Linked DNA regions of Gemmata obscuriglobus. The protein of the gene in region 2 binds, or shares a complex with, the protein of the main gene of each other region. Links are inferred from orthologs where the notes say so. Each region holds a gene or a part of one and is shown on either strand. Other genes may lie near its edges.

Region 1 (10,856 bases), 3.5 Mb from region 2 along the record:
TCCGCACTCTTGCGGACCTGGCGCGGCACCCGCTTTTTGGCGGTGCAGAACGCCACCAACTCGCCCACCGCCTCGCCGATGCTCCACTCCACCGGGTGCAGCCGGTAGCAGCCGTTCGTGATGTGCGTGGTGCCGATGTTCTTGCACGCCGGCAGCAGGTTCTCGACCCGCTCCGGGATCAGCGCGCCGAGGGGGATCTGGAAGGGCAGGGAGCTGACGTCGATGTAGTTGTCGCCGCCGGTGGACGGGTGCAGGTCGATGCGGTAGCTGCCGGTCCCGACGCTGTCCTTGAACGGCTCCGCGGCGAACTCGCCGGGCTTCTTCCCGAGGAGCTTCGCCCGCGCCTCGACGCCGACGTGCCGCTCGGTGACGGTGAACAGCGCCTTGATGCGCCGGCTCTCGCGGACGTACGGCGCCATCGCCAGCCCGTCGCCGTCGTCGGTGCCGCACACGTCGCCGCGGAGCCGGAGGCCCTTCCAGCCCTCCTTCTTGCCACCGGGGTGCGGGGCCTCGGTCTGCATCCAGTACAGCAGGCACCGGCTCAGCTCGCGGGCGGCGGCGCGGTGCCCCGCCGGGTCCGCGGTGTCGTACAGGTTGCCGAGCCAGTAATCGTTCTGGGGCCAGTTCACCAGGCACACGTCGCGGAGGCTGGCGCCGTCCTCGAAGTTATCCCGCGCGACGATCCGCCGGTAGGTCCACAGGTTCAGCCCCTTCGCGACCGGGCCGGTCGGGTCGAAGCCGACGGCGCGGGGCTTCAGGGTGACCGGGTCCGACATCTCCCATGAGAGCAGGTTGCCGGGCCACGCGGGTTGCATTTTCGGCGCGTAGTCGCGCCACCACTTGTAGCCGTCGGGCCGGTCGATGGTGTGGTCCTGGTCGGGCTCGTAGTCCAGCGCGAAGCACACGGTCGCGGCTTGGTGGTTGCCGGGGGCGGCGCGGTCCGGGGCGTGCGGCTCCCGGGTGTCGGCGCTCGATTCGGCCCCGGTGACGTGTTCGACCTTCGCGAGCGGCAGCAACTCGCCGGTCTCGGTCGCGTCCACGAAGTACGGCGCGGTGAGCGCGATCCGCGTGCCGAAGTTTTGGGCCACGCCGAGGACCGCGGTGACGGTGTCGCCGTCCGTCTCGACCCGCACCGGCACGAACGGCTGGATCAGCTTGACCCGGCCGGCGGTGATGTGTGGGGCCAGCATCTCCAGGAGCACCGCCAGCGCCACCCGCGGCTCGTGGCACAGCTTCGAGACGCTCCCGTTGCCGGGGTTGAGTCTGGGGTTCTTCGCGGCGTCTTCCGAGAGCGGGTAGTTGCGCCGGTAGAAGTCGCGGACCTTGGTGCGGAACTGGCGATAGGTTTTGGTGCTGCCGCGGTCCTCGATCCACGGGTGCTCGTCCGGCGGGACCGCCTGCGAGGTGAGCTGCCCGCCGATCCAGCCGGTCTCCTCGGTGAGCAGTACCTTCAGCCCGTTGCGGGCGGCGGCGAGCGCGCACGCGACCCCGCCCACGCCGGCCCCGACGACCACCAAATCGGCCTTCAGCTCTCGCACGGGCGGTTGCGCGGCGCCCGCTCGGGCGTGCGCGGGGAGCAGGTGGGCGAACGGGGTGAAGGCCGAGAGCGAGAGGAATCCGCGGCGGTTCATTTCGTCGGCTCCGGGGAACGGGGTACCCCAAGGTATCGGCTCGTCGGGCGTCGCGAAAGCACCCCCAGCCGCCCGCGCGAATGCCATTGCTGCCCGGAAGGTGCAGGGGTACGCTACAGCCGGGATCGACTTCTGTTCACGCCCGTCGCGGACTCGCTCATGAAACTCTCCTTCAGCCCGCTGCAACTGCTCAGCCCGGTGCAACTCATCTTCTGCTTGATCCTGTTCTTCCTCCCGTGGATCGAGCTCTCGTGTACGCTCCCGCCGGATGTGGCCAAGAACGCGCCGCCCGGCGAACTGGAAAAGCTGAAAAAGGATACGGGGATCGATCCGTCCAGGCCCATCCGCATGTACACCCAGAGCGGGCTCCAGATCGCCACCGGTGACGTTTCCGTGTCGCCGGATTTTGAGAAGGGTGTTGAGCGCGTGAGGGGCGGTGCTGGTGCCGGACCCGGTCCCAAGTTCGGTCCGGACCCTTCCAACAAGGCCGACGGCCAGACCGCGCCGCTGCTGTTCCTCTTTCCGGTCGCGCTTCTCGCCGGGATCGTGATCGGGTTCGTCCCGTGGCCGCACCTCGCCCGGCGGCTGGTTCTGGTCGTGTGCTGCCTGGGGGCGATGGGCATCGTCGGCGCGCACGCGGCCATCGGGTTCCCGCTCGAGAAGGAGATCGCGAAGCAGAAAGAGAAAATGAAGGGGGGCGGCGCGTTCGGGGCCGCGCCCGGTGCGAAGGCGGCTCCGGGCACGGCCGGCGAGCCGGAGGTGTTTCGGGTCCGGTGGCAGATCCCCCTGTACCTGACGCTCATACTGCTGCTCGGCGCCGCCGGCACCGCGTTCCTCGACGCCGGCCTGACCGCGAAGAAGAAGCCGAAGCGCCGGTACCGTGCGGACGAGGAGTACGAAGACGATGAGGAGGAAGAAGAACGGCCGCGGAAGCGGCGGCCGAAGGCGGTAGACGAAGACGAGGACGAGCGCCCCGCCCGTAAGCCGAAATTCGAGGTGGTGGACGAAGACGAGGACGAGCCGCCGCGAAAGAGGCCGAAGCCCCGGCGGCGGGACGAGGACGAGGATGACGACCGGCCCCGACGGTCGCGCCGGCGCGACGACGATTAACCGCGCGAGCCCCGGGAGCAGGCATCCGAACCTGTTCCCGGGGCTCATGCGTTTTGTGCGGCGCGTCTCAGTCCTCGCGCTTGGCGTCGGCGATGCTCTTGATCTTTTCGCCGAGCAGGGCCACGTCGAACGGCTTCTTGAACACGTCGTTGAAGCCGTACTGGTGGAGCTGCTCGGGCGCGGCCTCGTCCTCGCTCGCCAGCCCGACGATCAGCGTCGTGGCGAACGCCTCGTCCTTGCGCAGGTTGGAGACGATCTGGATCGATTCGGCGCGGCCGAGACCCAGGTCGATGATGATGGTGTCGGGGTGGAAGCTGCTCGCCAGGATGCCCGCCTGGAACCCGCTGTCCGCCAGCTCGAACTTGTAGTCGTCGTTCTCGGGCAGCAGCTCCTTGATCCGGTCGTTGAACAGCCGCTCGGTGCCGATGAGGAGCACCTTGTGCCATTCCTCTTCTTCGAGTTCACCCAGCGGCATGCCGTGTTCCTTGAGGAACCGGATGAGCTGCTCGCGGGGGATGCGCCGGTCCTGGCTGCCGGGGATGCGGTACCCCTTCAAGCGGCCCGAATCGAACCACTTGGACACGGTGCGCGGGGCGACCTTACAGATCTTCGCGACCTGTCCGGTGGTGAACACCTTTTTCATGGCGAGACACTCCGTTTGAACTCGCTAACCCCGCGCCCGTTTCGCCTTTTCGGCCGTCCTGGCGGGCTTGACGGGTCCGCAGCCGTCTGGTGCGGACCCGCAGGGTCGCGGGGCGTGCCGCACACGACCGGGGCGTCGTGGCGGCGGGTGTATGAACGTCCGGCGGGCCGATTCCGGAATACTTAGCACTGCGCGCGCCGCTCGCACCATTCCTGCTCCGCCGGCGGGTTACGCGGGCGGAGCGGGCCGGGCAAAAGTGCCCGGTGGCGCGGGTGACGGTTGCGACGCTAACTCCATCGGCTACACCAAGCACCCGTCTTCGCAAAACCCGCGAAATTGGGAGGTTGGTAAGCGCCGTGGGTTCCGGCGGGGGTATAGCCCACTGGATCGGGCGAACGGTCCAAGGCCGACCACCGGCCTCCGGGCGCTCGCACTGTCAGTCACAGTGATCGTTCGGGCTGGATGTGTAACTTGGGTGAGAACTCTTCGCCGAGACGTGCCTTCCGTGGCAGAGGGACCGGTAGGTCCGGTTACTCCGGTTCTACCGACCCGCGACACAGTATAGGCCGACGGGCAAGAGCCGAATGAGGCGAGTGTAAACGCGGGAGCGGACGCGCAATGTGTGCGGGTCCGCGCTCACACCCGCTTTGTAAAAACTGCCATTCCGTCACCGTCGGCGTAGAGGTCCGGCACTGTCGCGACGTGCGCGTAATCGCACTTGAGATAGAACCGGCGCGTCGGCTCGTACTTCGCGGTCGAGGACGTTTCGATCACGAGCAACCGTCCGCCCGCGGCGCGGACTTCGTGCTCCGCGAACGCGAGCAGCTCTTTGCCGATGCCCCGGGCCTGACGGTCGGCCGCGACCGCGATCCACCACACGTACCAGGTGCGGTCGGTCATCTCCTCCGGCGCGAAGTACACGTAGCCGATCGGTCGGCCCGCCTCTTCGTACAAGACGGCCCGGTGCCCGTAGTCGTCGCGGTTGGTGGCGAAGTAGTCCGCGAGAACGCCGTGGAGCGTCTCGATCTCGCCGGGGTGGAAGAACCCCGTCCCCGCGGACAGGTCCGCGAGCGCGTGCGCGTCGGCCGGTGTGATGGGTCGGATCATGAGCGGGAGTGTAAACCCGCTCCGCAAGAAGGTAAACTGGAGTCGCGATCCGTTGCCGCATTCCCCAACCGAGACGCCCATGCGAAAACCCGTGCGGAATCTGCTACTCGTCGTTGGGGGCTGCGCGCTCGTCTTGTTACTGGTTGAAACATCCCGACTGATGTGGGTCGGCAGCACCGACCTGACAGTGGAGTTCGTCATCACCGATGCCGACACCGGGCAACCGCTGAACGGTGCAGAAATCGTGGTCACCTCTCGTGGCGGCTTTTACGAAGGTGACAATCGGCTCCGGGCGAAAGGGGTGCGGGAGGAAGAGTTCATTCTGAAAACGGACGCGAATGGTGCCGCCGAGTACGTGTGTCGCGATTCAATGTGCCACGGTCAGAGTAGCCCTTTGGGGCTGAACGACACGTTCGCCGTTTACATGCCACACTGGAACATCACGGTGAAGGCCCTCGGATACTCGTCAACAGCACTGCCCCATCTCGAGCAATTTATGCGAAGCGCCGAACGGACGGGACCGAGACGATCGAAGGTTGTCGTTCCGATCGCGTTGCACCGCGACGCCTCGTAGAGCGAACCTCTGCCGACCGGCGCGCGTCCGGGGTGCGGAGGATCAACCCCATGTCCCGGTTCCACCGCAAAACCGCCCCGGGTGTTCGTAACGGTCGCGTGCAGCGCACGAACAACTGGGAACGGTCGCCGAGCCCGTACACGCACACACCGGCACGGCTGGTGATCGACCGCCGGCGCCCGAGCGCCGGCTACCGGCACTTGCTACTCAAGCGGGATGTCGAGCGGTTCATCGCCCTCATCCCGAACTGGGACAAATTGGCGGTTGGGCTGGACGTGATTTGCCTCGATCACGGCCGCGACGATTGCGACGGGTGGTACAACCGCGGCGTCCTCGGCGTGTGCGCCTGGTCCGAGCAGATGCGGTACGAACTCCGAGGCGACTGGTATCGCGGGCACCGGGCTTTTCTCGAACGCATTGGCGCCCGGGTGGAGGTAGATGAGCCCCGTGACGCTCCGGTGATACACTGGACCGACGACACTGCTCGCGCGTACCAACTCTGCCACGTGTTCCTTCACGAACTCGGGCACCACGCGGACCGCATGCACACCCGCACGAAGCGAGACAGCGGCCCGCGCGGCGAGCCGTTCGCCGAAGGCTACGCGTTCGATCTGGAGGCGGTCGTTCTGGAACGGTACTTCGCAGCGTTCGGGGTGCCGGAGTGAGATCGGCGCGGCAACTGAAGTACCACCGAACGGGCGGGGCATTCATTCGCCCCGGTTGTGCCGCAAATCCTTCCTCAACCTCAACGACATGACGCGGATCACGACAACCCGCCGCACCCTGTTTGCCGGTCGCTCATTCGTCCAAGCGGCTCTGCCTGCCATCCGCCCGCCTGCGCCCGGGACGTAGTGGAATTGACAGTTACGCGGGGTGATGGAACAATTCAAATCAGTACAGGGTGATAAATCGAGACCACATGACGCGGGCACTCCTTCACATCGGGCTGGCGGTGGCACTTGTGCTTTCGCCCTCCCGTTGCTGCTGTAGAGCGGATTGGTTCGTTCCATCCGCGCGCCCCGCTCGCACGTCCACACTCAAGACACCGGCTCCGATTCCTGTCGAGTCCAGTGTCTGCTGTTTGAAGGTGAAAAAGGCGTGTTGCGGTTCTCAACCGCACGAGCACTCATCGACCGCCCCCGAGAAGCCCACGCCGGCCCGCGTGCCCGGCTGTGCTTGCTGCCCAGAGCGGGCCGAAGCGGTCCCGCTTAAAAGCACCGTTGCCGATTCGGCACCACAGCCGACCGGCGAACGGCTTTCCCTCGCGCTGAGCGATCTTCTCGGCGCCTCCGCACACGCCGACTTGACCCGGAGAAACATCCAGCCGGGTGTCGGCGTTGACGCTCGCCGTTCCGCGCTCTTCGAACGCCACGTTTTGCGCTGTTAGACAGAATTTCGTGGTCACAACGACCCGAATTGGGATAAGCTGTGTCGTCTTGGCCGGGTTGTCCGGCGCGAACAACGTTCGCATTCACTCCATTACACATTACTGGGACTGTGACATGAAGCTGTTTGCCATCATCACGGCGGGGCTGATGACTGTTGCGGGCGGGGTGTACTTCTACTCCTCTTCCACCTGCTCAACGGCCACGTGCGGCGCTCCGGTTGCGAAGAGCGGCGGCTGTTGCGCGAAGGAACAGGCCGTGGCGGACTGCTGCGCGGCGAAGGACGAGTGCTGCGAGACCGTCGAAGCCTGCTGTGCGATCGCGTCTGGCGTCAGCACCCAGCCGAAGGCGACCGCTTCGGCTTGCTGCGCAGGCAAGGACGAGTGCTGCCTCGTGCAGGCCGCCTGCTGCACCGCGGAGAGCGTTCGCGCGGCCGCGAAGCCGCGCGAGATCAAAGGCTGCTGCGATGAGGCCTGTTCGGCTTCCGCCATTCAGGCCGTCGCCGGTGCTGCAGCGAGCATCGCGAACGTAAAGTAAACGGCGCCAGTTAAGAGGGCACGGGCGGCTAATCGCTGCTCGTGCCTTCGTTTTCCGCTTCAGTTGGATCGGCGGCCACCGTCACCGGTGCGCTGGTGCGTTCATAGACCGCACGCCAGACCCCTCCGCCTTTCTCCAGGGCTTTTCTCTCAAAATTGGTGGCGAAGCCGGCATCCGTTCGCGGCGCGGCGAGCTGTTCCTCTGCGGGACGGAGTTCGAAGCAGGGCATCGCTCCGACGATTGCGGTCATCACGCCGAAGTACTCTTCCACATCGGTTGCGATGTAGAGCCGGCCGCCTTCGCGGATGGCACGGGCAGCGTCGGCCGCGAACTCCGGGGTGAACACCCGGCGCTTCTTGTGTCGCGCCTTCCACCACGGGTCCGGAAAGTAGACGTGGACGGCTTGAACGCTTCCGACCGCGACGAAATCGCGGAGGACGAGTTTCGCGTCGGCGCACGCGGTCTTGACGTTCGGGATCTTGCGGACCGCGTAGCGGCTGGCCGCGTAGAGCTGGTACTTCCGGACGATCTCGATGCCCAGGAAGTTCGTGCCCGGGCGAGCGATCGAGGCGTTCAGGAGGAACAGCCCTTTGCCCGTCCCGACCTCGATTTCGACCGGGTTCGCGTTGCCATAAAACTGCTCCCAGTCGATGCGATTGAGGGCGACCGGCGCCGCGGGAAGGGCCGCCGCTGCGGCCTTGAGGCCCACCGTCCGCGCCCCTGCTTCTCGAGGCAGCTCCCAGACCCACGGCGCGAGTTCTTCGGCCGAAAGACGCCGCGGCTTACGCACCCCGAAGCTCCTCCATCTTGCCCAGCGGTACACCGGTGATAACTGCCTCAAAGGCGCGCTCGGCGCCGACGTATCCCTTCACCAAGAAGCGCGTGAGCCGCCGGTGGACGCGGAGCCCCGTCCCGACGAGCACGAGCCGCTCGCCCGGGCGCACCGTGCGGACGAACTTGGCTTCGTCCACGCCGCCGAGGCCGAGCAGCGAGCCGGCCTCGCCGATTTTCTGCGTGGAATAATAGTACCCGCAGAGCTGCGCGGCCGCCTCGCACATCAGCACGCCCGGCATCAGCGGGAACCCGGGCATGTGGCCGCGGGTCCAGAAATCGTCCGGTGTGGCGTCCTTGAAGCCCACGATGACGTGCGCCGACGGGTCGACGTGCACGATCCCGGTGAGCATCTCGAACTCGTACCGGTGCGGGTTAACGGCCCGGATCTCCTCGATCCCGGCAATGGGCCGAGAGAAGTCGAACGCGGTCGGATCGAGCACCGGTCCTGCGGCGGACATGAACACTCCTTGACAGCGGTTGGGTCGGTCGTGGGCGACCAGCGGTTCATTCAACGAGTTCGAGCACCTGCGGCAGTTCGGTCACGAGCGCGTCGGGGCGGAGGGCCGGGTCTTTGAGCTGTTCCCCGGTCGCGGTGAGGCTGGCCTTGTCGCCGGCGAACAGGGCCGTGCGGAAGCCGTGCCGCTTCGCCGGGCCGATGTCACGCTCCAGGTTCGATCCGACGTGCAGAACCTGGGCGGGAACGAACCCGCGGCCCGCCGCCAGCTCGGCCGCCGCCTTGAACAGCGTGTCCGACGGCTTGCGGGCTTTCCGGTCGCTTGAAACGATCTGCATCGCGGCCGGGATGACGGCGCGCAACTCGAAGTCGGGGTTCTGCTGCCGCACGCAGCGCTCGAGTTGCGCGGCGGTGAAGCACTGCCCGTCCGCGAGTAACCCCTGGGCGACCCCGCGGGCGGCGAGTTGCGTGAGCGCGTCGGCCGCGCCCGGGTACGCGCCGGCCCCTTGAATGCTGGCGTGGTAGAAGTACGCGATCTTCTTGACGTATTCCGCGAGCGTTCCGTATTGCATCGCGTCGAACGTGTACTCTTTCTGCTGCAACTTTTTGACGATGTCGTCCCAGATCCGTTCGGTTTGAACCTCGGGGAACTTCTCGCCCCCCCCGCCGGTGAGCCGGAGGGTGCTGAACGCCTTGTTGAACAGCTCCCGCATGTACTCCGAGGGCGCCCCGGGCTTGCGGCTCATCGAGTTCCACATTTTGAACTCTTTGATCACCTTCTCGAGCGCCGCTGCGGTGATGAAGTCCTTTTCGTGCTCGAACTGGATGTCGCCCGTGGGGACGGAAACGAGCGTCCCGTACACGGTCCAGAACACGCACTTGACGGGCATCGCTGTGAGAGACGGCTTGGCCTTGGGCGCGTCGACCTTGGGCGCCGGGGGCCACGGCAGGTCCGGACGGTCGTGGATCTTCTCGACGTACTGCTCGAGTGTGAGCGGCATGACCCGGCCCCGGCGGCAAGTTGCGGTCCGTCGTTGAGTTGCGCGTCAAGTTCGTAACGTAGCAGCCCGCGCCGGCGGAAGCAAGTTGCCAAACCGCGCCGCCGCGAGTTCGTTACTCGGGCGGCTCCGCAAATTCGTTCAACAGTGCCGTGTGCCGCTCGCCGGAGGCCGCGAGGTGAAACCGGCGTCGGTCCGCGCTCACGATTTCGATGGTGACACGGAGGTGCTCGCGCGGCAGTGCGGTCTCGACCTTGTCGGCCCACTCGATGACGCACACGCCGTCGCCACGGAGGTACTCGTCCGCCCCGAGTTCGGCAAACTCGGTCGGCCCCGACAGGCGGTACGTGTCGAAGTGGTAAATCGGCAACCGGGCCGGGTATTCCTGGATCAGCACGAACGTGGGGCTGTTCACCGCGGCCGGGTTCTTGACCGACAACCCTTCGGCGATCGCCCGCGTGAGGTGGGTCTTGCCGGCCCCCATCTGACCCACCAGGGCCACCACGGCGCCCGGGAAGAGGAGGGTGCCGAGCTTCCGGCCGAAGGCTTCGGTCGCCGCGAGGTCGGCAATGTTGTGGGTGTGAGGCATGGGAGTTGGGCCAGCCGACGGGGGCGGAACGGTGCCGGCGGTCGCGGGCTCGAAATTCGGTTCGAGCCCGCGACCGCCGGCACCATCTGCGGATCAGCGGAGCCGATCACTTCGCTTTCACTTTGTTGCTTTTGGCCGCCTTGTGTCGCAAGTAGGCGTGCATGAACTGGTCGAAGTTGCCGTCGAGCACATCGTTGACGGCGGGCGTCTTCACGTCGATACCGTCGCGCTCGTCGCGGACCAGCGTGTACGGCTGAAGCACGTAGCTGCGGATCTGGGAGCCGAACGCGATTTCGCCCTTGGCGTCGTAGCTCTTCACCGCGTCGCCCATCCGCTTCTGCTCTTCGACGGCTTCGAGCCGGGTCTGAAGCATCTTCAACGCCTCGGCCTTGTTCTTGTGCTGGCTCCGGCCCATCCGGCACTCGGCCCGGATGCCCGATTTGTGGATGAGGCGCACGCCCGACTGCGTCTTGTTCACGTGCTGACCGCCCGGCCCGCCGGTGCTGAAGGTCTGCACCTCGTAGTCGGTGTCCTTGATGACGATCTCGATGTCGTCGGGCAGTTCGGGGAGCACGTCGATCGCCGCGAACGAGGTCTGGCGCGTGTCGCCGCCGCCGAACGGGCTGATGCGAACGAGCCGGTGGACGCCGATTTCCGACTGCATGTAGCCGTAGGCGTAGGGGCCGACGATCTTGAACGACACGCTCGCGACGCCGGCCTCCTGGTTCGGCTCGATGTCCTCGTCCTCGACCGAAAACCCGTGCCGCTGCGCCCACCGCCCGTACGCGCGGAACAGCATCTCGGCGAAGTCGCACGCGTCGGTGCCGCCGGCACCGGGCTTGATCGTCACGATCGCGGACCGCGAGTCGTGCTTCCCGCCCATCATGATCTGAAGCTCGAACGCCTCGTACTGCGTTTCGGCCTTCTGGAGCGCGGGCTCCAGCTCGGACTCGAACGCGGCGTCCTCCTCGGCCAGCTCGGCCATCGCCTTGAT
Region 2 (11,086 bases):
ACTGGACGACGTGGAGAAGTCGCCGGCCCGCGTCGCGGTGGTGGGTGGGAAGTAACGCGCCCGGGGTTTGGGTCCACGGACCGTTCGAGTGCCAAGTGCGCTCGGCGGTTCGGTCACGCGGACTGAACACGATCGCATTTGCGGACCAGAGGTCCGCGCTCCAGAAACGCACGCATGCACACAGCACTGTTCGCGGTTCACTTGGGCGATGGGGCGCTTTCCGACGTGTGGTTGGCGTCCGGGTTCGCCGGGATGGCGCTGCTGCTAGCGGTCGCGCTGTACCGGGTGCGCGAGGACGAGGTCCCGCGCATCGGGGTGCTGACGGCCGCGTTCTTCGTGGCGTCGAGCGTTCACATCAAGCTCGCTGTGCTGCCAACGAGCGTTCACCTGATCTTAAACGGTCTGGTGGGTGTGGTGCTGGGGCGCCGCGCTCCGCTGGCGGTATCGATCGGACTGGGATTGCAGTTTGCGTTACTCCAGCACGGCGGTTGGTCCACGTTGGGGCTGAACACGTGCATCGTGGGCGTGCCCGCACTCGCGGCGGGGTTGCTGTACCCGGTGCTGCGCCGGCTGGGCGTGCCGGCGTTCGCTCGCGGCGTGCTGCTCGGGGGCGGTGCCGTTGCGGCCGCAGTCCTGCTGAATTTCGTGGCGCTGCTTCTGGGCGGAAAGTACGAGTGGGAGCGGTTGGCTCAGCTCGTGTTGCTCGCCCACTTGCCTGTTGTGGCCGTGGAAGGGGCGATGCTGGGCGTACTGGTGAGCTATCTGGAAAAGGTGAAGCCGGAGATGCTCGGCTCCGTTCCCGCCCAGCAAGAGCCGGCGAATCAGCCAGAAGACGCTACATGGTAAGTGTTTTGTCACGCGGGCTTGCACACGGCGGCCCGCGTGGCAAACGCTACGCGGGGAAGATCTCTTCAAAAGGGACTTCCCACTGCCCGATGCCAACGCTCACGGTGACTGTCTGCTTCTTGGCGTCCACCTTCACGACCTTTCCGGTCGAGCCGAACCGCTGCACGGTCACCACGGTTCCCGTTTTCAGCGTCGCACGAAGCTCGTTGAGAGCCGCTCGCTCGGCGGCCTGGTTATCGAGCGCCGCACGCTCGCGAGCCAGTTGCTCCTTTTCGCGGTCGGCCTCGTGCCGGGCCGCTAGTGCGTCGACCTTCGCCTGCTCGGCTTCCAGACGCAGCTCTTGAAGTCGGGCCAGTTCGCCGCTCTTCCCCTTGCGCTTCTTGAGGTACTTGTGCGCCTTGCGCAGCAGGTCCTTCGGCAGTTTGAGTCGCCGGGCGATCTTGAGCGCGTTGCTCATCCCGAACTGGCCGATGTGCAGCCGGTAGGTCGGGCGCATCGTCTCGATGTCGAACTCGACGGCCCCGTTCTCGGCCCGGTCGTTGTTGAACGCGTAGGTCTTCAGGTCACCGAGGTGCGTCGTCACGATGGCGCGGCCCCGCACCGAATCGAGCTGATCGAGGATCGCGCGCCCGAGGGCCGCGCCTTCGGTCGGGTCCGTACCCGCGCCCAATTCGTCCAGCAGGATGAGGCTGTGTTCGTCTGCGACCTGGAAGATGGAGCTGATGCGCGTGATGTGTGACGAGAACGTGCTGAGGGACTGTTCCAGACTTTGCTCGTCGCCGATGTCCGCGAGAATGTGGCGGAAGACGGGGACTAAGCTCCCTTCGCCCGCGGGAATGTGCATCCCGCACTGCGCCATGAGACACAAGAGCCCGGTCGTTTTCAGCGTTACCGTTTTGCCGCCGGTGTTGGGTCCGGTAATCACCAGCAGGTTAAACCCGATCCCGAGCCGGATATCGATCGGAACTACCGAGCGCGTTTTGAGCTTGGAACTCGGTGCGGAGCTGCCGGAGCCGGGCGGCGGTGCTTCAGCGACCGGGTCGTTGCGGAACATCGCTTCGAGCAGCGGATGACGGGCTTGCCGGAGCCACAGCTTTCCTTCTGTGTTCACGTCCGGCGGCCACATGTTGAAGTCGCGAGCGTAACGAGCCCTTGCGGTGATGAGGTCCAGCTTCGCGATCACTTCCAGCGAGTAGATCAGCGGCTTCGAGACCTTCCCGACCTCGCTGCTGAGCCGCCGCAGCACCCGCTTCACCTCGCGGTCCTCGTCGGCCTTCAGTTGCACCCGCTCGGCGCTCAGGTTGGCGATGCTGGCGGGCTCGATGAAGACCGTCTCGCCGGTCCCGCTGACGCGGTGGACCACACCATTGACCTTGTGCCGGTGGTTCACCGACACCGGTAACACGTAGTGGTCCCCGTGGACGGTCGCGTTCGGATAGCTCAGGATTTTGCGTAACTCGGGGTCACGCAACAGGCGCCGGATCTCGGCCTTCACCTTCTCATCAAGATCGAAGAGCTTCTGGCGCACCGCGGCCAGGTCGCGACTGGCCATATCGAGGACGTGCCCGCGCCCGTCGATGCACCCCCCAATGGACTTACCGACGGTGCCGAGGTCTTCGATCCCGGAGAGGTGGTCGATGATTCCCGAGAGGTGTTCCGCAAGACGCATCCGGTAGCGGTACATGGCCCCGGTGCAGTTGAGTGCTTCGGCCACCTCAATGAGCTGCTCGGCGGTGAGCATGGTGCCGATTTGAGCCCGGCGCGCGACCAGTCGGACGTCGTGCAGGCCCGCAAATGGCGGCGCCTGGTTCAGCCCGAGCGCCTCGACCATTTCCGTCGTGAGTTGGATTTCCTTGCGGATCGTGCCGGGGTCGAGCGACGGCTCGGTCTGGCGCGCGAGGTCGCGACCGAGGGTGGATGCGGCGTATCCGGCGAGCAGTTCGCGAACCTTCTCGAAGCCGAGGAGATCGAGCGTGTGAGCGTCCATGAGGGCTGGGGCAGCCTGTGTTGCTTCGAGGGTAATCATGATACCCGTGACACGCCCGTAGCGCGGCGGGTTCGGGCAGGTGAATTGTACGCGGCCGGCGAGCGGGGGCACGCGCCCCGAGAGACCTTTCACCTACGGGCAGTGCGTTCCTCGGCGCGCGAGCCCCGCTCTGGTGCGTGATCACTTCGCCTGGCGTGCCCAGGTTTCGAGGAAGTAGTTGCTGCCGGCGGGCGATTCGAACTTGGTCGGTTTGGGCTTATCGACCGGGCCGTAGCACATTTTCAACTGGTTCCCGGCCAACTCGTAGATGCCGTGGCACTTCTTGCCCTTTTGCGGCCCGTCGGCGAACTCGAATGTGATCGCCTTTGGTGCGGTAGCTGCGTCGAGGGTGATGTTTGCTAGCGCCAGGCGGAAGATGATCGGCTTCCCATCTTTGTCCAGTTTCGAGTCCTTGAAGTACAGGAAATACTCGCTCTTATCGAACACCGCGGTCACCTGCTTCATGATCTCCGTGGGCATCATGGCCTTACCTTCGGTCTCGCACTGGAGCGGCTTCCAGTAGCCCTGCACCTTGTCGAGGTCGTTGGCCGGCGCGGGCGCCGGCGGGTTAGCGAGCACCACAGTCGCGAACGTCAGTGCGCTCATCAAGACTCCTATACGAACCATCGCACACCCCCGCGGGTTCCAGGCCGGTTTATCGGGGGTATGGCCGGGCGGGTCGGTTACGTCAATCTCAACCGAGCCGTTCACACACGACCGCAGTGTGCGCCCCCCTCACGCGCGTGAGCAACACCCCTCGGTGTCCCGGGCCTTTGAGCTTCAACTTCTTCACCACCTCGGCCGGGTCCGCGGGCGAGCCGCGGTTGATGACCGTGACCCGCCCGATCTGCCGCTCGCGCAGGTAGTCGCGCAGATGGTTCGGGTGGAACGGGGCCGCGTGCTCAACTCGGTATGCGGTCGCAAAGGCCGTAGGGGCGTGCGCCCCGCCGGTGAGAAGTTGTACCTCGAAGTCGGTCGCTTCGGCGCTCAGGCGTTCCGCAAGTTGAGGAACTAACCCGGCGCGCGTGACCGCCGGATCGGGGTCGTACAGTACTTCACCCACCCGTTCCGCGAGCGGCGGCGGTGGTGACGCTTCGCCTTCACCCGTTAGCGTCTCGCCGGAGGGGAGGACGGTCGCGCGGCGGACCGCCTGGCGCAGCGGCCCGAACCACAATATGCACTCCTTTAGCTCACCGCGCAGCGACACGAACTCGGCCTCTGCGGCGGACGGGATATCGGATTTGGCGACCCCCGGTGCGATTTTCACCCCGAGCGGGAAGTCCGCTCCGAACCGTCCGCGAAGTGCGCCCAGGGAAGGAGAGTAGTCTTCGGGATCGAGAAACCGCCGACCGTTCGCCCGGCGATCCGGGTCCGCGAACGCGGCCCTGGCGTCCGGAAGCGGAGCCGCAAGCGCGTCGCCCGCGATACCGCGCACGCGGTCGGTCACTCCGAGCGCGGCGGCGTTGGCCCCGCACATGGCAACCCGTAATGGGTCAAGATCGACAGCAGCCACCGTCAACCCGGCACGCGCCAAGGCGATCGCATCGGCACCGATCCCGCAGCACAGGTCCGCGACGTTCCCGAACTCCGCGAACCGCCGCGCCCGGTGCCGGCCCACGATTTCACTCGTGGACTGCTCCAGCGCCTCGCGGGTGAAGTACATGAGGGCCGCATCAGCGAACTTCTCGCGGGCTTTAGTTCGCAGCAGGGCGGTTTCGAGTGCGGCCTGGGCGAGGGCCGGTGCGTGGTGCTTTCGGAGCGTTGCTGCGCACGTAAGAAACGTGGTTTCCGTCGGTTGGAGTGAAACGGCCTGGCGCAGTAATCGCTGCCCCGTGGGGCTCAGCAACTCGCGAAACGTTTCCAGGTCCATTGACGCGCCCTGCACTCGACGTTCGTGTGTCCGACCGATACCCTAAACCGAATCAGTCAAGGGCACACACACAGCATAAGGAGTCGATAATGGGGAACCCCGCAAGCGATACCCGGAAGGCGACCGAAAAGCGCCGCAAGCGGTACGAAGCCCGCCTCGGGCCGGGCGTCTACCTTCCGAAGCAAGAACGCCTTGCCGTGAACGCCGAGATGGAAAAATTCGCCGCGGCCGAGAAGGAACGGCTCGCCAAGGTGAAGGCCGAACGCGAAGCCAAGCGGAAAGCGAAGAAGGCCGCTCCGAAGCCGGCCGCCGCGCCCGCTCCTGCTCCCGAAGAAGCCAAGGCATAAAACCAAGAGCAAGAGTATTCACCGCAGAGAGCACGGGAGGGCGCGGAGAGAAGGCACCAAGAGAGTTAACTGAACTCTTTTCTTATGCCTCCTCTCTGCGCCTTCCCGTGCTCTCTGCGGTGAATACTCTTTACCACGCCCTCCACACCAACCGACACTACCGCGCCCTCTCTCCGCGGTGAATACTCTTCTATCAAAGCCAGTTAGGCTCGGCGTCCAGGTCGTCGGGCGCGAACGCACCCTGCTTCCATTTCTCGACCGCCAGCGCGGCCATTGCGGCGTTGTCCGTACACAGCGACAGCGGGGGAATGAACAGGTCCGCTCCCTCTTTCTTGCACATCGCTTCCAGCGCGGCTCGAAGCGGCTTGTTCGCGCTCACGCCGCCCCCAACGGCGAGCCGGGCGAGACCTGTTTTGCGCAGCGCTTGCTTGCACTTCATCGCGAGCACATCGACCACCGCCGACTGAAAGCTCGCCGCGAGGTCGGCCCGCTTCTGCCCGGGTCCCGGCGGGGTGGCGCGTTTCACGTCCTGTCCGTGGCACGCGTACATCACTGCCGTCTTCAGCCCGCTGAAGCTGAACTCCAGCCGGCCGTCGTGGATGAACGAGCGCGGGAAATCGTGCGCCTTGGGGTTCCCCGCCGCCGCCTCGCGCTCGACCGCCGGCCCGCCCGGGAAGCCGAGTCCCAGAATCGCGGCCACCTTATCGAACGCCTCGCCCGCGGCGTCGTCGCGGGTGCCGCCGAGCAACTCCATCGACAGCGCGGTGTCGCACCGGAACAGCGCCGTGTGCCCGCCGCTCACCACGAGCCCGACGCACGGGAAAATGTCGCGGCCCGCGGCCAGCCGGCACGCGAAGATGTGGCTCGCAACGTGATTCACGGCGATCAGCGGAACCCCCAGCCCGAACGCAAGCGCTTTCGCCGCACTCACACCCACCAGCAGCGCCCCGACCAGACCGGGGGTGTTATGAACCGCCACACAGCCGATGTCTTTCAACCCGATGTGGGCACGCGCGAGCGCGTCGTCGACGACCGGAAGCAGGCTCCGCAAGTGCGCGCGGGACGCGATCTCGGGAACGACCCCGCCGAATCGAGCGTGCAGGTCCGTTTGCGACGCCACCACACTGGACAGCACTTGCAGTTCGTCCGTGAACACCGCAGCCGCAGTTTCGTCGCACGAAGTTTCGAGGGCCAAGAAGTACGTCACTCGGTTCGTCCCTGGGGCCGCGAGCATCTTGCCCGCACGGCGCGCGGCGAACGCGTTCCCGGTGCTTTGCCGCGCTACAGAACCAGTGTAGCAGAGGGCGCGGCGCTCGCGGTCCCGGTAGTTGGCGGCTCCCACCACTGCGCCGCCAGCGCCGCGGTCCACTCGGTGCTGCACGCGCACGCCGCAAGTGCGGCTTCCAGTGCGCATGCGGTTTGAAATCGCTCCGCCGGCTCTTTCGCCAGGCACTTCGCGACTACGCCGGCGAGGTCGGCCGGCACGCTGGGGCGAACGGAGCGCACGTCCGGGGCCGGCTGTGTCAGGTGCGCGTTAATCAGCTTGCCGACGCTCGTGCCCTCGAACGGCGGCCGCCCGGTGAGGCAGAAGAACGCTACCGCGCCGAGCGAGTACAGGTCGCCGCGCGGGTCCACGCTCTCGCCGGCGGCCTGCTCGGGGCACATGTACGCCGGCGTGCCCAGGACCGTCCCGGCGCGGGTGATCTTCACGTCGCTCGAAGAGCCGTGGTCCTGGACCAGTCCGAAGTCGAGTAGCTTGGCCACGTCACGCTGCCCGCCGAGGGAGGCAATGATAATGTTGGCGGGCTTCAGGTCGCGGTGGACCATCCCGGCCCGGTGCGCCTCCGACAGCGCGCCGCACAACTGCCGCAGCAGGTACACCGCGCGGCCGACGGCCAGCGGCCCCCGGTCCTTCACCAAGCGGTCGAGGGTCGGCCCTTCGAGGTACTCCATCACGTAGTAGAAGCTGCCGTCGTTGCCGCGCCCGTAGTCGTAGATGCGGACCGTGTTGAAGTGCGTGAGGCCGGTAACGGCCCGCACCTCGCGCTCGAACCGGGCGGCGGTGGCGGGCTCGGAAGCCAGATCGGCCCGCACGAACTTCATGGCGCACGGCCGCTTCAGCAGCCGGTGCTCGGCGAGCCACACCTCGCCCATCCCGCCCTCACCGAGCCGCTTGCGCAGCGTGTACGCGCCCAACTGCTTCAGCTCGCGCACCGCGTCGAACGCTTGCCGCTGGAGCGTACTCGAGCGGGCGGCGCTGAACACCGCGATCACGCCGGCCATGAACAGCGGCAGCGCCGTCGTCGGGAGCACGTACGCGAGCGTCGGCCGCACCATCGGGTTGGCGGCCGCGGCCATCGCCGTGGCCACAAGCGGCACCGAGATCAGCACCGCCGACCCGATCAGGCTGCGGCGGCGGGTGTTCGGAATGAGCACGCCGTACAGCACGATCGCGAACAGCAGCGGCAGCCCCGTCATCAGCGAGTTGAACCGGTAAAGCAGGTGATGGTACCGCGCGTCCGGCGACGGGGCCGCGTCGGTTTCGAGCACCACGAACCGGGCAACGAACCCGGCGCCGGCGATGATACCGAACTCGGTCACCTCAACCGCCCGGAGCGCCGTGAGCGACGCCCCTGGATACCGAATCAGGAACCCCAGCCCCACGACGCTCTGAGCGAACACGAGCAGCGGGAGCCCGACCGCCCAGCGCCCCAACCCGGCCTCTTCCGGAACCGGCGCAAGCCCCGTGAGCCCCAGGAAGGCGACCGCGCCGGTCACGAGCCCGATCGAGCCGTGTGTGACCAGTAACCGCTTGCGCAGGAGTTGCCGCGTCTCTTCGGCGAACCCGGCCGACCCCGTCGATACGGTGCGCGGCGGCATCACGCTGGTTTGGGCGCCCGCCGGGTTTTGCGGCGCGGGCCGCACGAGTGTCTCGTCGACCGTGCTCGGAACCGGGCGTACCGCGGTCGCCTCGGGCGCCCCATCGGGCGGACGAACGGCGGTGACGTCCGATGGATCGGGCATGTGCGGCAACTCAGCGCAGGTGGGCTTCAGAATAAGATATAACATGCTTTGCCCGCGCCGTTGAAACGCCGGAGGTCGTGGCGGCGGGCGGACAGAGCTTTTGCCTGGAACCGCCCTTCCCTGTGCGGCCGGCTCGCCACGGCCGGGGTTACGACGTTCCCTCTTCGTTCGGCCCCTCGGGCGGTACAAGGTACAGATGGCACAGCTTCGGGAACCGCTTGCGCATCTCGTCGGGGTCATCGAAGTCCCAGTCGGTACCCTCGGGCGGTGGCGGCGGGGCGTTCTCCTCGGCGCGGTCGAGTCGCGCGTAGAAGTCGCTCATCCCAGTCTTCTCTTCGTACACCCGTAGCGCGGAGGCATCCAGCCCGAACCCGTCCACCGGGTCGCCGTCGAGGATGTCGGCGAGCGAGTCCGGGTTCTTCAGCGCGTGTTCGTAGGCGTGCCGCCCGCGGCCCACCAGCCACACCCGGAAGTCCCGGAACCCGTCGTCCGAGCAGCCGCCGTTGATGAGGTGTGCGGCGCCCCACAGGTCGATGAGGTTCGCGGAACTGATGGCCTCGTCGAACTTGACCTGGAACTCGATCACTTCGAACCACTTAAGATCGCCGAGCCGCTCCTTGAGGGCCTCGAAGTGGTCGATCGCGTCCGGCCGGTAGGCGTCTTCGATTACCTTCCAGAACGATTTCCAGTCCATCGCGCACCTCATTACGGTACGGCGTGCCGGGGCATCATCTGGCCGCGCCGCGGTGCAAGTATAGGGCTGCCAAGCCATTTTGGGTGAAACCGGGTCGGCTGCCACACGCGGCCCCGCGCAATACGGCATCAAGGCCAACCGAATCGAGGCGGATCTCGGTGAAAGTGTGGAAGCACCTTCGACACTTTTCGAGCCACCTGAAAGTTGCGCCAAGAGTGGATCTCAGTCAGCCGGTATCTGATCCGAATCAAGCAAGAGCCGCGAATCGCGCCCCTGACCGGCCCGGCTGTGAACCTATTATGCCCGGCTCACTTACACCGCATCGCGCCGGGCGCCCTTCGGGCTGAACCGCTTTACACCCGCCATCACCCGACAGAGCTAATTCTGTTCCATTGGAGAACCTCGGGCAAATCCGGTGCACTATCACCGAACAATATTCTTGACAGGAGAAATACCGACAAAAAGAGTGTATACTCTAATTAGCGACAACATCATCACAGCCTTCACCTGCTTCAAAAACAGACAAGTGTCAACGCGTCGCCGCCCCGCGTGAGAACCCTTCGCGGCGACAGCCCCGTCGACCGAACACTCACTAGAGGATCTTCATGGGACTCTTGAGCCGTTTGTTCAAGGCCGCATCGGGAGCGACAGGCGACGTCACCAGCCCCCCTTCGCACACCGGGCACCGGTTGCCCATCGAAGTGCCGGTCCAGATCCTCGACGCGATTAAATTCAACGTCATGTACTGCGACACGCAGTTCGTGATCCGGTACGCCAACCCGGCGACCATACAAACGCTCAAGCGACTTCAGCAATATTTGCCGATCCCCGCGGAATCGCTTGTGGGCAGTTCGATCGATGTGTTCCACAAGCGCCCGGCGCACCAGCGAGGGGTGCTGGCGAGCGCGAGCACGATCCCCCCGGTGACGAACATCCGTGTTGGGCCGGAAACGCTCGAGTTGCGCGTTCAACCGGTGTTCTCCGTTACGGGCGCTCGGCTCGGGACGCTCGTCACCTGGGACGTGATCACCCGGCAACTGGAACTGGAAGCCACCAACACGGACTCCCGTGGGCAGATCGAGTCGATTAAACGGTCCTTTGCCGTGATCGAATTTGAAATGAACGGCAACGTCCGGACCGCCAACGATGTCTTTCTCAAAGCGATGGGGTACACGCTGGCCGAGATCAAAGGGCGGCACCACAGCATGTTTGTGGACCAAGCGTACGCGGCCAGCGCCGAGTATCGGGAGTTTTGGGCCAAGCTGAACCGGGGCGAATCGGTGATCCGGGAGCTCAAACGGGTGGACAAGGCCGGGCAAGAGGTCTGGCTCCAGGCCTCGTACAACCCCATCATGGGGGCCGACGGCAAGCCCTACAAGGTGGTGAAATTCGCCACCGACCTGACCGAGCAGAAGCGCAAAGCCGGAGCGATCCTCAGCGCGGTCAACCGTATGGCCAGCGGCGACTTCGCTCAGACCGTCCCGTCGCTCGGGGATGACCTGTTGGCCCAAGTCGGCACCGCGCTCAACGAGGCGATCGGTGCGGTCCGCTCTGCCCTGGAGAGCGTGCGGGAGGTGTCCGAACAGTTGGCCGATGCGGCCGCACAACTGTCGAGCGCCAGCGAAGAGATCTCCACGGGCGCGCAGCAGCAGGCGAGCAGCCTGGAGGAGACAGCGAGCACGCTGCACGAGATCACGGCCACGGTGCGGCAGAGCGCCGACAGCGCGCAGCAAGCCCGGCAGTTGGCTAACGGGTCCCGCGAGGTAGCCGAGAGGGGCGGCTCGGTCGTGAGCGGGGCGGTGGAAGCGATGGGCGAGATCAACGCGTCCAGCAAGAAGATCGCGGAGATCATCACGACCATCGACGAGATCGCGTTCCAGACCAACCTCCTCGCCCTCAACGCCGCCGTCGAGGCCGCTCGCGCCGGCGAGCAGGGGCGCGGGTTCGCCGTGGTCGCGGCCGAGGTCCGCAACCTGGCCCAGCGGTCCGCCACCGCCGCCAAGGAGATCAAGGGGTTGATCGGCGACAGCGTTAAAAAGGTGGACGCCGGTACCGACCTGGTGAACCGGTCCGGCGCGACCCTGGCGGAGATCGTGTCCAGCGTCAAGCGGGTCACCGAGATCGTGGCCGAGATCGCCTCGGCCAGCAAGGACCAGGCGTCGGGGATCGAACAAGTGAACAAGGCGGTGGGCCAGATGGACACCGTCACCCAGCGGAACGCCTCCCAGACCGAGGAGATGAGCGCCACCGCCCAAACACTCACGGATCAGGCCGCACAG

What was found.
Region 1: the proteins of tsaD (region 2) and tsaE are in contact, whole or in part, in a crystal structure (PDB 6N9A), measured with the Thermotoga maritima proteins. The link is inferred for Gemmata obscuriglobus from one-to-one orthologs. Residues at the interface, in WP_004082750.1 of Thermotoga maritima: Cys10, Asp11, Arg49, His50, Leu82, Gly84, Gly135, Gly136, Glu154, Thr155, Leu156, Asp157, Asp158, Ser159, Glu162, Asp165, Lys166, Arg169, Leu170, Tyr175, Lys213, Thr214, Leu217, Tyr218, Gln221, Arg222, Asn324; in WP_004082108.1 of Thermotoga maritima: Leu37, Gly38, Lys46, Lys57, Val59, Lys60, Ser61, Thr63, Phe64, Thr65, Leu66, Met67, Val69, Pro71, Tyr82, Arg83, Leu84, Asp86, Asp88, Phe89, Asp93, Ile128, Asp130, Glu131, Arg134.

The regions. Positions count from the first base shown.
Region 1 is NZ_CP042911.1:3,779,148-3,790,003, forward strand. What follows is about bases 8,126-10,856. They hold tsaE (tRNA (adenosine(37)-N6)-threonylcarbamoyltransferase complex ATPase subunit type 1 TsaE), read right to left. Parts: upstream 9,863-10,856; coding sequence 9,389-9,862; downstream 8,126-9,388. Other genes in these bases: GobsT_RS15765 (3-hydroxyacyl-ACP dehydratase FabZ family protein), read right to left, coding at 8,126-8,279; GobsT_RS15770 (HAD family hydrolase), read right to left, coding at 8,326-9,276. Also shown: GobsT_RS15725 (FAD-dependent oxidoreductase), read right to left, coding at 1-1,631; GobsT_RS15730 (hypothetical protein), read left to right, coding at 1,791-2,741; GobsT_RS15735 (helix-turn-helix domain-containing protein), read right to left, coding at 2,809-3,384; GobsT_RS15740 (GNAT family N-acetyltransferase), read right to left, coding at 4,021-4,491; GobsT_RS15745 (hypothetical protein), read left to right, coding at 4,571-5,065; GobsT_RS15750 (hypothetical protein), read left to right, coding at 5,116-5,730; GobsT_RS37795 (hypothetical protein), read right to left, coding at 6,192-6,536; GobsT_RS15755 (hypothetical protein), read left to right, coding at 6,568-6,987; tRNA (guanosine(46)-N7)-methyltransferase TrmB, read right to left, coding at 7,016-7,696; more of GobsT_RS15765, read right to left, coding at 7,770-8,125. UniProt on the Escherichia coli protein: Required for the formation of a threonylcarbamoyl group on adenosine at position 37 (t(6)A37) in tRNAs that read codons beginning with adenine.
Region 2 is NZ_CP042911.1:7,282,152-7,293,237, forward strand. The notes cover bases 4,290-7,250. They hold tsaD (tRNA (adenosine(37)-N6)-threonylcarbamoyltransferase complex transferase subunit TsaD), read right to left. Parts: upstream 6,297-7,250; coding sequence 5,283-6,296; downstream 4,290-5,282. Other genes in these bases: GobsT_RS30045 (class I SAM-dependent methyltransferase), read right to left, coding at 4,290-4,742; GobsT_RS39055 (hypothetical protein), read left to right, coding at 4,832-5,089; GobsT_RS30060 (serine/threonine-protein kinase), read right to left, coding at 6,371-7,250. In the rest of the region: GobsT_RS30025 (PVC-type heme-binding CxxCH protein), read left to right, coding at 1-55; GobsT_RS30030 (CbiM family transporter), read left to right, coding at 175-846; GobsT_RS30035 (endonuclease MutS2), read right to left, coding at 893-2,833; GobsT_RS30040 (TIGR03067 domain-containing protein), read right to left, coding at 3,014-3,478; more of GobsT_RS30045, read right to left, coding at 3,567-4,289; more of GobsT_RS30060, read right to left, coding at 7,251-8,113; GobsT_RS30065 (DUF4240 domain-containing protein), read right to left, coding at 8,262-8,807; GobsT_RS30070 (methyl-accepting chemotaxis protein), read left to right, coding at 9,413-11,086.